Regions from separate parts of the Micromonospora sp. C51 genome, predicted to be linked through region 3. Evidence: riboswitches for the same ligand, from Rfam matches in the RefSeq annotation. Region 3 holds a riboswitch; each other region holds the start of a gene.
The links. Region 3 has a riboswitch for cyclic di-AMP ahead of KBX50_RS25070 (hypothetical protein). Riboswitches for the same ligand answer to the same signal wherever they lie in the genome.
Positions count from the first base shown of each region.

Region 1: it holds a riboswitch for cyclic di-AMP, as region 3 does, so the genes downstream of both, KBX50_RS13730 (hypothetical protein) here and KBX50_RS25070 (hypothetical protein) in region 3, are expected to answer to the same signal.
Region 2: it holds a riboswitch for cyclic di-AMP, as region 3 does, so the genes downstream of both, KBX50_RS18365 (NlpC/P60 family protein) here and KBX50_RS25070 (hypothetical protein) in region 3, are expected to answer to the same signal.

Region 1 covers NZ_JAGPXQ010000010.1:33,812-37,079, forward strand. The annotation lists gene KBX50_RS13725 (YibE/F family protein) at 57-1,403, shown strand; cyclic di-AMP (ydaO/yuaA leader) riboswitch at 1,570-1,701, shown strand; gene KBX50_RS13730 (hypothetical protein) at 1,705-2,721, shown strand; gene KBX50_RS13735 (carbonic anhydrase) at 2,858-3,268, opposite strand, start outside.
Region 2 covers NZ_JAGPXQ010000017.1:53,342-56,609, reverse strand. The annotation lists gene dcd (dCTP deaminase) at 1-128, shown strand, start outside; gene KBX50_RS18365 (NlpC/P60 family protein) at 147-1,181, opposite strand; cyclic di-AMP (ydaO/yuaA leader) riboswitch at 1,194-1,327, opposite strand; gene KBX50_RS18360 (NlpC/P60 family protein) at 1,520-2,530, opposite strand; gene KBX50_RS18355 ((Fe-S)-binding protein) at 2,783-3,268, opposite strand, start outside.
Region 3 covers NZ_JAGPXQ010000033.1:45,876-49,143, forward strand. The annotation lists gene KBX50_RS25060 (AAA family ATPase) at 1-3, shown strand, start outside; gene KBX50_RS25065 (cation diffusion facilitator family transporter) at 95-1,012, shown strand; cyclic di-AMP (ydaO/yuaA leader) riboswitch at 1,165-1,296, shown strand; gene KBX50_RS25070 (hypothetical protein) at 1,301-2,404, shown strand; gene KBX50_RS25075 (1-phosphofructokinase family hexose kinase) at 2,614-3,268, shown strand, end outside.

The DNA.
Region 1 (3,268 bases), on a different contig from region 3:
TGAACCGTCTCGCCCATCGACACGTACTCAGCCCTGAAATCGTTGGGAGACACTGAATGGGCGCCGACCACACCCGTTCCGCTCCGCCCACCCCGCCGGGGGTGCGGCGGATCCTTGTCGTGACGGTGGTCCCCCTCTTCATCGCCACCCTGGTCGCCGCCATCGTGCTCTGGCCCCGGGACGCCCCGCGCCCCGAGGCCGCCGACGACACCCCCCGCTACCACGGCACGGTCACCCGGGTGGTCAGCGAGCCGTGCCCACCCAACCCGGTGGTACCCGAGGGGACTCCGACGGCCGCGGACGGCCCCTGCGGCACGGTCACCGTCCGGGTGCAGACCGGACCGGACGCCGGGCAGGAGGTGCAGACACCCATCCCGACCGGGCCGGGCGCCCCTCGCGTGGAGGTCGACGACGACATCATCCTGGTCTCGCTGATCGACCCGGAGGACCCCTCGGTCAGCTCCTACAACATCGCCGAGCACCAACGCGGCAAGCCGCTGGTGTGGCTGGCCGTACTCTTCGCCGCCGCCATCGTCGCCTTCGGGCGGCTACGCGGACTGGCCGCGCTGGGTGGCCTGGCCGCCAGCTTCGCCATCCTGCTGACCTTCGTGCTGCCCGGCATCAGCGCCGGCCAGCCACCGCTCGCGGTCGCCATCGTCGGCGCCTCGCTGATCATGTTCGTGGTGCTGTACCTGACCCACGGCATATCCGCCCAGACCTCGGTGGCCGTGCTCGGCACGCTCGCCAGTCTGGTGCTCACCGGGCTGCTCGGGCTGGCCGCGACCGGGGCCACCCACCTGACCGGTTTCGGCAGCGAGGACGCCACCACCCTGTCCATGTTCCGCGCCGACGTCGACCTGCACGGTCTGCTGCTCGCCGGCATCATCATCGGCTCGTTGGGCGTACTCGACGACGTCACGGTCACCCAGGCCGCTGCGGTCAACGAGTTGCGCCACGCCAACCCGGGCCTCTCCCGCCGCGAGTTGTACCGCTCGGCGACCCGGGTCGGGCGGGCACACATCGCCTCGGTGGTCAACACGATCGTGCTGGCGTACGCCGGCGCCTCGCTGCCCCTCCTGCTTCTGCTGACCGCGGATTCCCGCGCGCTGGGGCAGATCCTGACCAGCGAGTTCCTCACCACGGAGATCGTTCGAAGCGTGGTCGCCACGCTCGGGCTGATCGCCGCGGTACCGCTGACCACCGCGCTGGCCGCGGTGGTCAGCACCGCCGGGCGCGGCGACGCCGACGTCCACAGCGGTGCGTCCACCCCCGTGATTCCCCGGCCGGCAACGGACCGGGCCGAGGCGCTCCACGCCCTCAGCACCCCACCCACCCGAAACACGTCCCCCGCCACCCCTTCGAGGTGGCCCGACCCGGACAGGAGCACGGACACCACATGGTGACACTCCTCAACGTGACCGCCTCTGCCAACGCGGCCCGTAATCGTGTCGCTGGTCACTCAAAGCGATTACGAAATGACGCATCTCGTCGGGTTCGGGGCGTAGAAGCACAGATGGACTGTCAGGTAACCTCACTGCCGGTCACCGCCGAAGGCGCGCAGCGGCGCCTGCGGTGCCGCCGCCCAATCGCCGCCAGGCGAGCCGGGGACCCAGGTACGTGGGGTGAATCCGCGAAAGCGGTAGGGGCCACTTCCGTCCCGAACCCGTCAGCTAACCCGGTCGGCGGTCGATGGAAGGGAATACAGTGACGGCACCCCTACGCCGCTGGTTGACGCCCGTGGTGGCCGTGTTCGCCGCGTTCGCCGTGTTCGCTGGTCCGATGCCGGCGACGGCCGCACCGAACGACCCCAAACCAGCGGAGCACGACGACGACCCGCCGATGCTCAACGACTTGATCGAGGCGACCACCCGGGACTACTCCAAGGCCAAGGCCAAACTGGAGAAGTCCAAGAAGCGCCAGCTCCGCCTGGCGGTCGAGGTCCGCGCCGCGCAGGCCGACCTCGACGCTCTCTCGCCACAGGTCGCCCAGATCGCCACCCAGTCGTACCGGACGGGCCGGGTCGGCGCGATCGCCATGCTGTTGCAGAGCAGCGCACCGGACTCGTTCATCAACCGGGCCTCAGCACTGGACGAGCTGAACCTGGTCAACGACAAGAAACTGGGCGAGGTCAACGCGATCAAGCTCCGCGCCGAGCAGGCCAAGCTCGCGCTCGACGCCGAGGTGCGCGAGCAGAAGAAGCTGACCAACGACATGGCGCGCAAGAAGAGCGAGGCGGAGAAGTCCCTCCGGCTGGTCGGTGGTGTCGGCCTGACCGGCGGGCTGGTGGACGCCACCTCGCCGGTGGCCCGGATTGCGCCGAACCGGGCCTCGGACGGCGGCTGGAAGTCCGAGTCATGCAGCCAGAACGATCCCACCACGTCGGGCTGCATCACCCCGCGGACGCTGCACATGTACAAGGAGGTCAAGCGGGCCGGATTCAACCGGTTCGTCGGCTGCTTCCGTCCGGGTGACAAGTTCGAGCACCCCAAGGGCCGAGCCTGTGACTGGTCATTGCAGAACAGCGGCTTCAGCCCGTGGCACAACAACGACACCCGGATCTACGGCAACAACCTGGCGGCCTTCCTGGTCCGCAACGCCGACCGACTGGGCGTCTACTACGTGATCTGGAACCGACAGATCTGGTTCGCGGCCACGGAACGCTGGAGTTCCTACAGTGGCCCGTCCAACCACACGGACCACGTTCACGTGTCGCTGCTCTGATCGCCGACGCGACGCACCGAGGGCCGTCCCGCCAACCGTGGCGGGACGGCCCTCGTCGTTCCGGAGGTCACCGTCGGACGCGGTCGCCGACTGCCGGTACCCGGACCCGCGTCATTCCTCGCGGTGGGTCGCGGGATCAGGGCGCGGTCGCCACCGCACCGCCGAGTTCGGCGGGTTCCGCGGCCACCGCCCGCACCTCACCGGCGGCCAGTCGGTACGACATGCCGACCACCGCACATCGCCCGGCAGCCACCTCCGCCGCGAGGGCCGCGGAGGAGGCCAGCATCGTCTCGACGGTCCGCGCGATGTGGACGTCCACGATGCCGTCCAGGTCGTGCACTCCGGCTTCCTGCGCCCGGTGCAGGCTCGGCACCACGGCGTCGACCACGGCACCCAGATGCCCGGGCGGCGTGGTGGCGGTGGCCAGCGCCTCGCGGGCCGCCTGGACAGCGCCGCACGAGTCATGGCCGAGCACCACCACCAGGGGCGTACGCAGCACGGCCACCGCGTACTCCACGCTGCCCAGCACCTCCGGCCCGACGGTGTG
Region 2 (3,268 bases), on a different contig from region 3:
TCTTCCGGCTCTCCTCGCCGGCCGAGCACCCGTACGGATCGGCCGTCTACGGCTCCCGCTACCAGGGCCAGCGCGGCCCGACACCGAGTCGTGCCTGGCAGAGCTGGCGCACCTGGCCCATCCGCTGACACCGCAACCGACGATCCTCAGCCGGGCCGGCCGAAGCTGTGCACCGGGCTGCTGTCCAGCCGCTTCATCTTGACCGGCTGACCCGCCCGGGAGGCGTGTACCACCCAGCCACCACCGACGTACATGCCGACGTGGTGCAGGTCCCGGAAGTAGAAGACCAGATCGCCGGGGCGCAGTGCGCCGCGACTGACCGACGCGGTGACCCGGCGCTGCCTGGCCGCGTTGTGCGGCAGTGCGACACCGGCCCGCGACCATGCGGCCAGCGTCAGCCCGGAGCAGTCGTACGCCTTCGGCCCCTCGGCGCCCCAGGAGTACGGCTTGCCGATCTGGGCGCAGGCGAAGGTGACCGCCTCACCGGCCGGTCCGCCGGGGTAGCTGGCCGGGCAGGGTGCCGGCCGCAGCGGGCCACCGCCACCCTTTCCGTACGCCCGTAGCCGGAGCCGTTGCAGCCGGTCGATCTCGGCGTCGATTCGTCGCCGCTTGTCGGCGAGATCGGCCTCGGTGCGGCTGAGCTGATCGATGGTCTGGTCCAGCCCGGCCCGGGCCGCGGCTAGTTCGTCGCGCAGCTCCCTCGCGCGCCGGACGTCCTGCTGCTGGACGCGTGCGTACCGGTCGAGCAGGCCGATTTGCTCGACGACTTCACCCGGCGACCGGCTGCCGAGGAGCGCGTTGACGGTCCGTATCTGCTCGCCCTTGTACGCGCCGGCAGCGAGCTTGCCGACCCGGTCCATCGCCTGGTCCACCTGACGTTGCAGCGGCGCGATCCGAGCGGCCAGCGCGTCCGCCTCCCGCCGTTTGCCGGCCAGGTCCTGCCGGGTGGCGTTGTGCTGTTCGATGACGGGTTCGAGCCGGTTCCAGTCCTCGTCGATCCGGCGCTCGATGTCGGCGACCGTGGGGTCGGCCCAGGCCGCCGCCACGCCGCCGGTCAACATCACGGCGGTCGCGGCCAGGGCGGCGGGGATGCAGCGGTACCAGCGAAAACGCGGCGCATCCGTCGGCCGGCCGGGCAATCCCGGACGCGGTGACGGCGGCCGCGGGGCATGGTCTGCCACCGGGCTCAGCACTCCTTCTCCCATACCGCCTACCGGGTTAGCTGACGGGTTCGGGCGGGAAGGGGCGCCCTACCGTGACCCGCACGGATTCACCCCGCGTACCTGGTTCCCCGGCTCGCTCACGAGCGATTCGGCGGTGTCGGACCGTTACCGCCCCGGATGGACGGACCTGCCAGCGGCCGACGATTGCCCAGCGTAGGGACGATCAGCGTCGATACGCAACACAACCACACCGTCACTGTGGGTGCTGACATCCGACAATGCCGAGGGCCCCCGTCGACTTGACCGGGGGCCCTCGGGAGATCCTGCGCGACCGCTCAGCGGACGCTGGTGGCGGCTCAGCCGGGTCGGCGGAAACCGGCAAGCGGCATGGTGGTGATCGGCGAGACGTTGACCGGCTTACCGGCTCGGGCCGCATGCACCATCTGGTTGTTGCCCAGGTAGAGCCCCACGTGGTGCAGGTCGCTGAAGAAGAAGACCAGGTCACCGGGACGGGCGTCGGACCGGGAAATGGCCTTGCCCTCGTTCCACTGTGCGCCGGTGAAGTGGGTGAGCGAGATGCCGGCAGCCCGGTACGCGTACTGGGTCAGACCCGAGCAGTCGAACGAGTTCGGTCCGGTGGCACCCCACACGTATGGCTTGCCGACCTGCGCGCACGCGGTACGGATGGCCGTGCGGGCCGCGTCACTGACCACACCGTTGATGGTCGGGCAGTTGGTGGTCTTCACCGTGGTCACCGGCAGCGACCGTTCGAGCCGCTTGATCTCGGCGTCGATCTGCTTCTTCTTCGCCGCCAGCTGCTTTGCCTTCGTCTCCTGGTCGGCGATCAGAGCGTCGAGCTTGGCCTTCTGGTCGTCGTACTTCTTGCGGATCTTCATGACGCCTTCGAGCTCGCGGCGCTCCTGCGACGCGAGCCGGTCAAGGAAGGCCATCTGCTCGCCGAGCTCGTTCGGCTTGGAGTTGAGCAGCACAACACCGATCTCCTTGGACGGGCCGGTGATGTAGTACCGGGAGGCGAGATCGGCGACCCGGTTCATCGCCAGCTCGGTCTCCAGGGCCAGCGGCTGGATCTTCTTCTCCAGGCTCTTCGACTTCTGCTTGTTGACCCGCAGCTGGGAGCGCACCTTGTTGTACTGCTCGATGGTGGGTTCCAGCTTCTCCCACTGCTTGTCGATCTGGGCCTCGATCTCGTCGACCGAGGGTTCGGCGTACGCGGGGGCGGCGAGCAGGCCGGCACCGACCGCGGCGGCGGCGACGAGGACGACCAGCCCACGGGCGGCCCTACGCAGGCCATCCGGACGAGATCGCCCTGACGCACGACGATGGAGGGGCATGGTTGCCACCGGCAGCGTCTCCTTTGCAACCGACCACTGGGCGTCCCGCGAGCGGTAAGGGGCGGGGACAGACGACCCATGGCGGTCGGTGCCCAACATTAGGGAACGGTAGGTGGGGAATCAAGGCGACCAACGGCTCATTCACCTTTGCGCGACGGTACGCACACAAAGGGTGTCGACCAATTCGTTACAGTTACGCACGTCAATTAAAAACCGGGCGGGGCGGCACTGGTGGAGGTGCCGCCCGCTCGATGCGTTTGACGGCGGTCAGCCGGCCACCGACATGCTGTCCCCGGTGCCACCGACCCGCTCGGGCTTGACCGACCGGAGCAGGACGCTGGCCACGTCGATCACCTCGACCTGCTCGCCGGCACCCTTGCCGTTGACCCCGTCGCTGAGCATGGTCGAGCAGAACGGACAGCCGACGGCGACCGTCCTCGCCCCGGTGGACATGGCCTCCTCGACCCGGTCCACGTTGATCCGCTTGCCGATGCGCTCCTCCATCCACATACGGGCACCACCCGCACCGCAGCAGAAAGAGCGCTCGCTGTTACGCGGCATTTCGGTCAGCTCACCCTGGATCGCGCTGCCGAGCACCTCGCGCGGCGGCGTGAAGACCCGGTTGTGCCGCCCCAGGTAACACGGGTCGTGGTAGGTCACGCCGCCGTCGACCGGCTGCACCGGAGTGAGCCGACCGGTGGCGACCAGGTGAGCCAGCAACTGGGTGTGGTGCACCACCTCGAACTCACCGCC
Region 3 (3,268 bases):
TGAACCCGAACACCGCGACCCGCCAGACGGTTGCATACATAGCGATGTTGGCATAGCTCCGTCCCCGGTCCGACGGACGTCGCAAGGTGTCTGGGTGGGCGCCGGCCATGACCACCACCACGCTGCGGTGTCGAACGCCGCCCACCGCCACTCCGGCCGGCTGTGGGCAGCGTTCGCCCTGCTCAGCGTGCTGATGGCGATCGAGGCAGTCACCGCTCTGCGGACCGGTTCGCTGGCCCTGCTCTCCGACGCCGGGCACATGTTCACCGACGTGCTGGGCATCGGGATGGCCCTCGCGGCCGTGGCTGCCACCCGTCGGGCCGACACGGACCCGCAACGCACCTTCGGGCTCTACCGACTGGAGGTGCTCGCGGCCCTGGCCAACGCCGTATTGCTCTCCGGCGTCGCGGTGTACGTGCTGGTCGAGGCGGTACGCCGCTTCGGCGATCCGCCCGAGGTGCTCGCCGGTCCGGTCCTGGTGGTGGCCGCACTCGGCCTGCTCGCCAACGTCGTCGCGTTCGCTCTCCTGCGTCCAGGGGCGCGGGAGAGCATCAACCTGCGCGGGGCGTACCTGGAGGTGCTGGCAGACCTGCTCGGTTCACTGGGCGTGATCGCGGCCGCCCTGCTGATCGCCGTGACCGACTGGTGGTGGGCCGATCCTCTGGTGGCCGTCGCGATCGCCACGTTCATCCTGCCCCGGACGTGGCGCCTGGGCCGGGCGGCGGTGCGCATCCTGGTCCAGGCCGCTCCGGAACACCTTCAGGTCACCGCGGTGTACGACCGGCTGGCCGCGGTGCCGGGCGTGGCCGACGTCCACGACCTGCACGTCTGGACGTTGACCTCCGGCATGGAGGTCGCCTCGGCGCACCTCACCGTCAGACCGGGCGCCGACGTCGGCGCCGTGCTGGCGGCGGCCCGCTCGGCGCTGCACGAGGACTTCCAGATCGAGCACGCGACCCTCCAGATCGAGCCGCGATCGGATCCCGGGCCCTGCGGGGCGGCACAGTGGTGACCGGAAGAATCGGGTAAAAGGGGTTATTGTCCGCTTTTGATCTGTTCTACTAGTCAACAACTGAACACCAGCAGTAACAGCAGCTGCACCGGTCACATGGGCACCGGTAGGCTCGGACCCGGCCTCCGCCAGGCGGCACCCACCGGTGCCGGCGGCGGCCGCCGCCTAATCGCCCGCCAGGGCGAACCGGGGAACCATGTTCCTGGGGTGTATCCGCGTCAGCGGTAGGGATCTTCCGTCCCGAACCCGTCAGCTAACCCGGTCGGCGGCTGACGGAAGGAAACGTGCATGCCAGCAGTGGCAACGGTAAGACCGGCCGCCCGTACGGCGGCCCTGATCGCCGCCGCGCTCGCCCTCACTCTTGGCGTCGCGCTGGCCCCCTTCACCCCCGCCGCCGCGGCATCGCCGCCATTGCGGGCGGCTGCCCCGGGCGATGTGGACGACGAGGGTGGCACGCCGGCGCTGCGGGCCCAACTGGAGGCCGCCAGCAAGGGCTACCTCGACGCCAAGACCGCGCTCGGCCGCTCGGTCAAGCGCCAGAAGAAGCTTGCCGAGCAGCTCAAGACGACCGAGAGCCAGGTCGCCGAGCGCGGCACCAAGGTCGCCGCGATCGCCGCGCAGGCGTACCGCACCGGGCGGCTGGGCGCGGCGTCGGCGCTGCTCAACAGCGGTTCACCGGCCGGCTTCATGGACCGGGCGGCGGCGCTGGACGCGGTCGCCGCCAACGAGGACCGCGCACTGCGCGAGCTCCAGGCGGCCCGCGACGAGGTCAGCGCCACCAAGCAGGCCCTGGACGTGGAGATCCAGGAGCAGCGCAAGCAGGTGGCCGTGATGGCCAAGCGCAAGGACCAGGCCGAGCGGGCGTTGACCGTGGCCATCGAGCGGGACGAGGCGGCCGAACGGGCCAGGGCCGCCGAGCGGGCCGCCCGGTCACCGTCGCGCAGCAGCGGGTCGAGCCCCACCGCCAAGCCCGCCCCCCGCAACTCGGACGGGTCGTGGCCCTCGGAGTCGTGCAGCGTCAACGACCCGACCCCGGCCAACGGCTGCATCACCCCACGCACCCTGCACGCGCTGAAGCAGGCCAAGTCGGCCGGCTTCACCCGGTACGTCTCCTGCTACCGCTCCGGCGGCTCGGGCGAGCACCCGAAGGGTCGGGCCTGCGACTTCGCCGCCCAGAAGAACGGCTTCGGTGGGGACGCGACCGGAGGCGACCGGACCTACGGCAACAACCTGGCGGCGTACTTCGTCAAGAACGCCGACCGGCTCGCGGTGCTCTACGTGATCTGGTACAGGCAGATCTGGCTGCCCAGCAGCGGCTGGAAGTCCTACAGCGGCGCCCGCGGTGACCCGTCCAGCGACCACACCAACCACGTCCACCTGTCGGTGTACTGACCTCCTCGTCGCGCCGGGTGAACTGCTCTTCACGAGCGGTTCACCCGGCGCTGCGTTTCACCGTTGGCCGGCGGGGCACCGTCCCTTCGGCGCGCATCGACGCGTCCCCTTGGTTACCGTCGTACCAGGAAGCGGTATTTGTCCGCTGACGGGAGGAACGCCATGAACGAGCGAATCGCCAGGCTCGGCGGTACGAACAGGGTACGGTCATGACCGGCCGCGTCATGATCTTCGCACCGACACCGCTGCTGACCGTGACCATCGACCAGCCGAGCGACGCACCCGAGTTGCACCTGCACCCGGGCGGGCAGGGGGTGTGGCAGGCCAGGATGGTGCTGTCCCTCGGCGTCGACGTGGTGCTCTGCGCGGCGCTCGGCGGTGAGGTCGGGCAGGTACTGCAACCGTTGCTGGTCAGCGAGGGAGTCGACCTGAAGGTGGTGGCCCGCGACTCCGGCGGCACCGGCGGGTACGTGCACGACCGCCGCGAGGGGACCCGCCAGGAGATCGTCGACGTCATCGGCCAGCCGTTGAGCCGGCACGAGCTGGACGAGCTGTACAACCTCGCGCTCGGCGAGGGCCTGCGCGCGCCGGTGAGCGTGTTGAGCGGGCCGAACCATCCGTCACTGGTCCCCGCCGACCTCTACCGGCGTTTCGCGGCGGATCTCGGTGCCAACGGTGGTCGCGTGGTGGTGGACCTCTGCGGCGAGCACCTCGCCGCCGTCCTGGAAAGCGGTGTCTTCTTTCTCAAGGTCAGCCACGAGGAACTGATCGCCGACGGGCGGGCCGACGGCGACGACGAGGAGGAGCTCACCCGCGCGATGTACGACCTGCACGCCTCCGGTGCCGAGAACGTGGTGGTCAGCC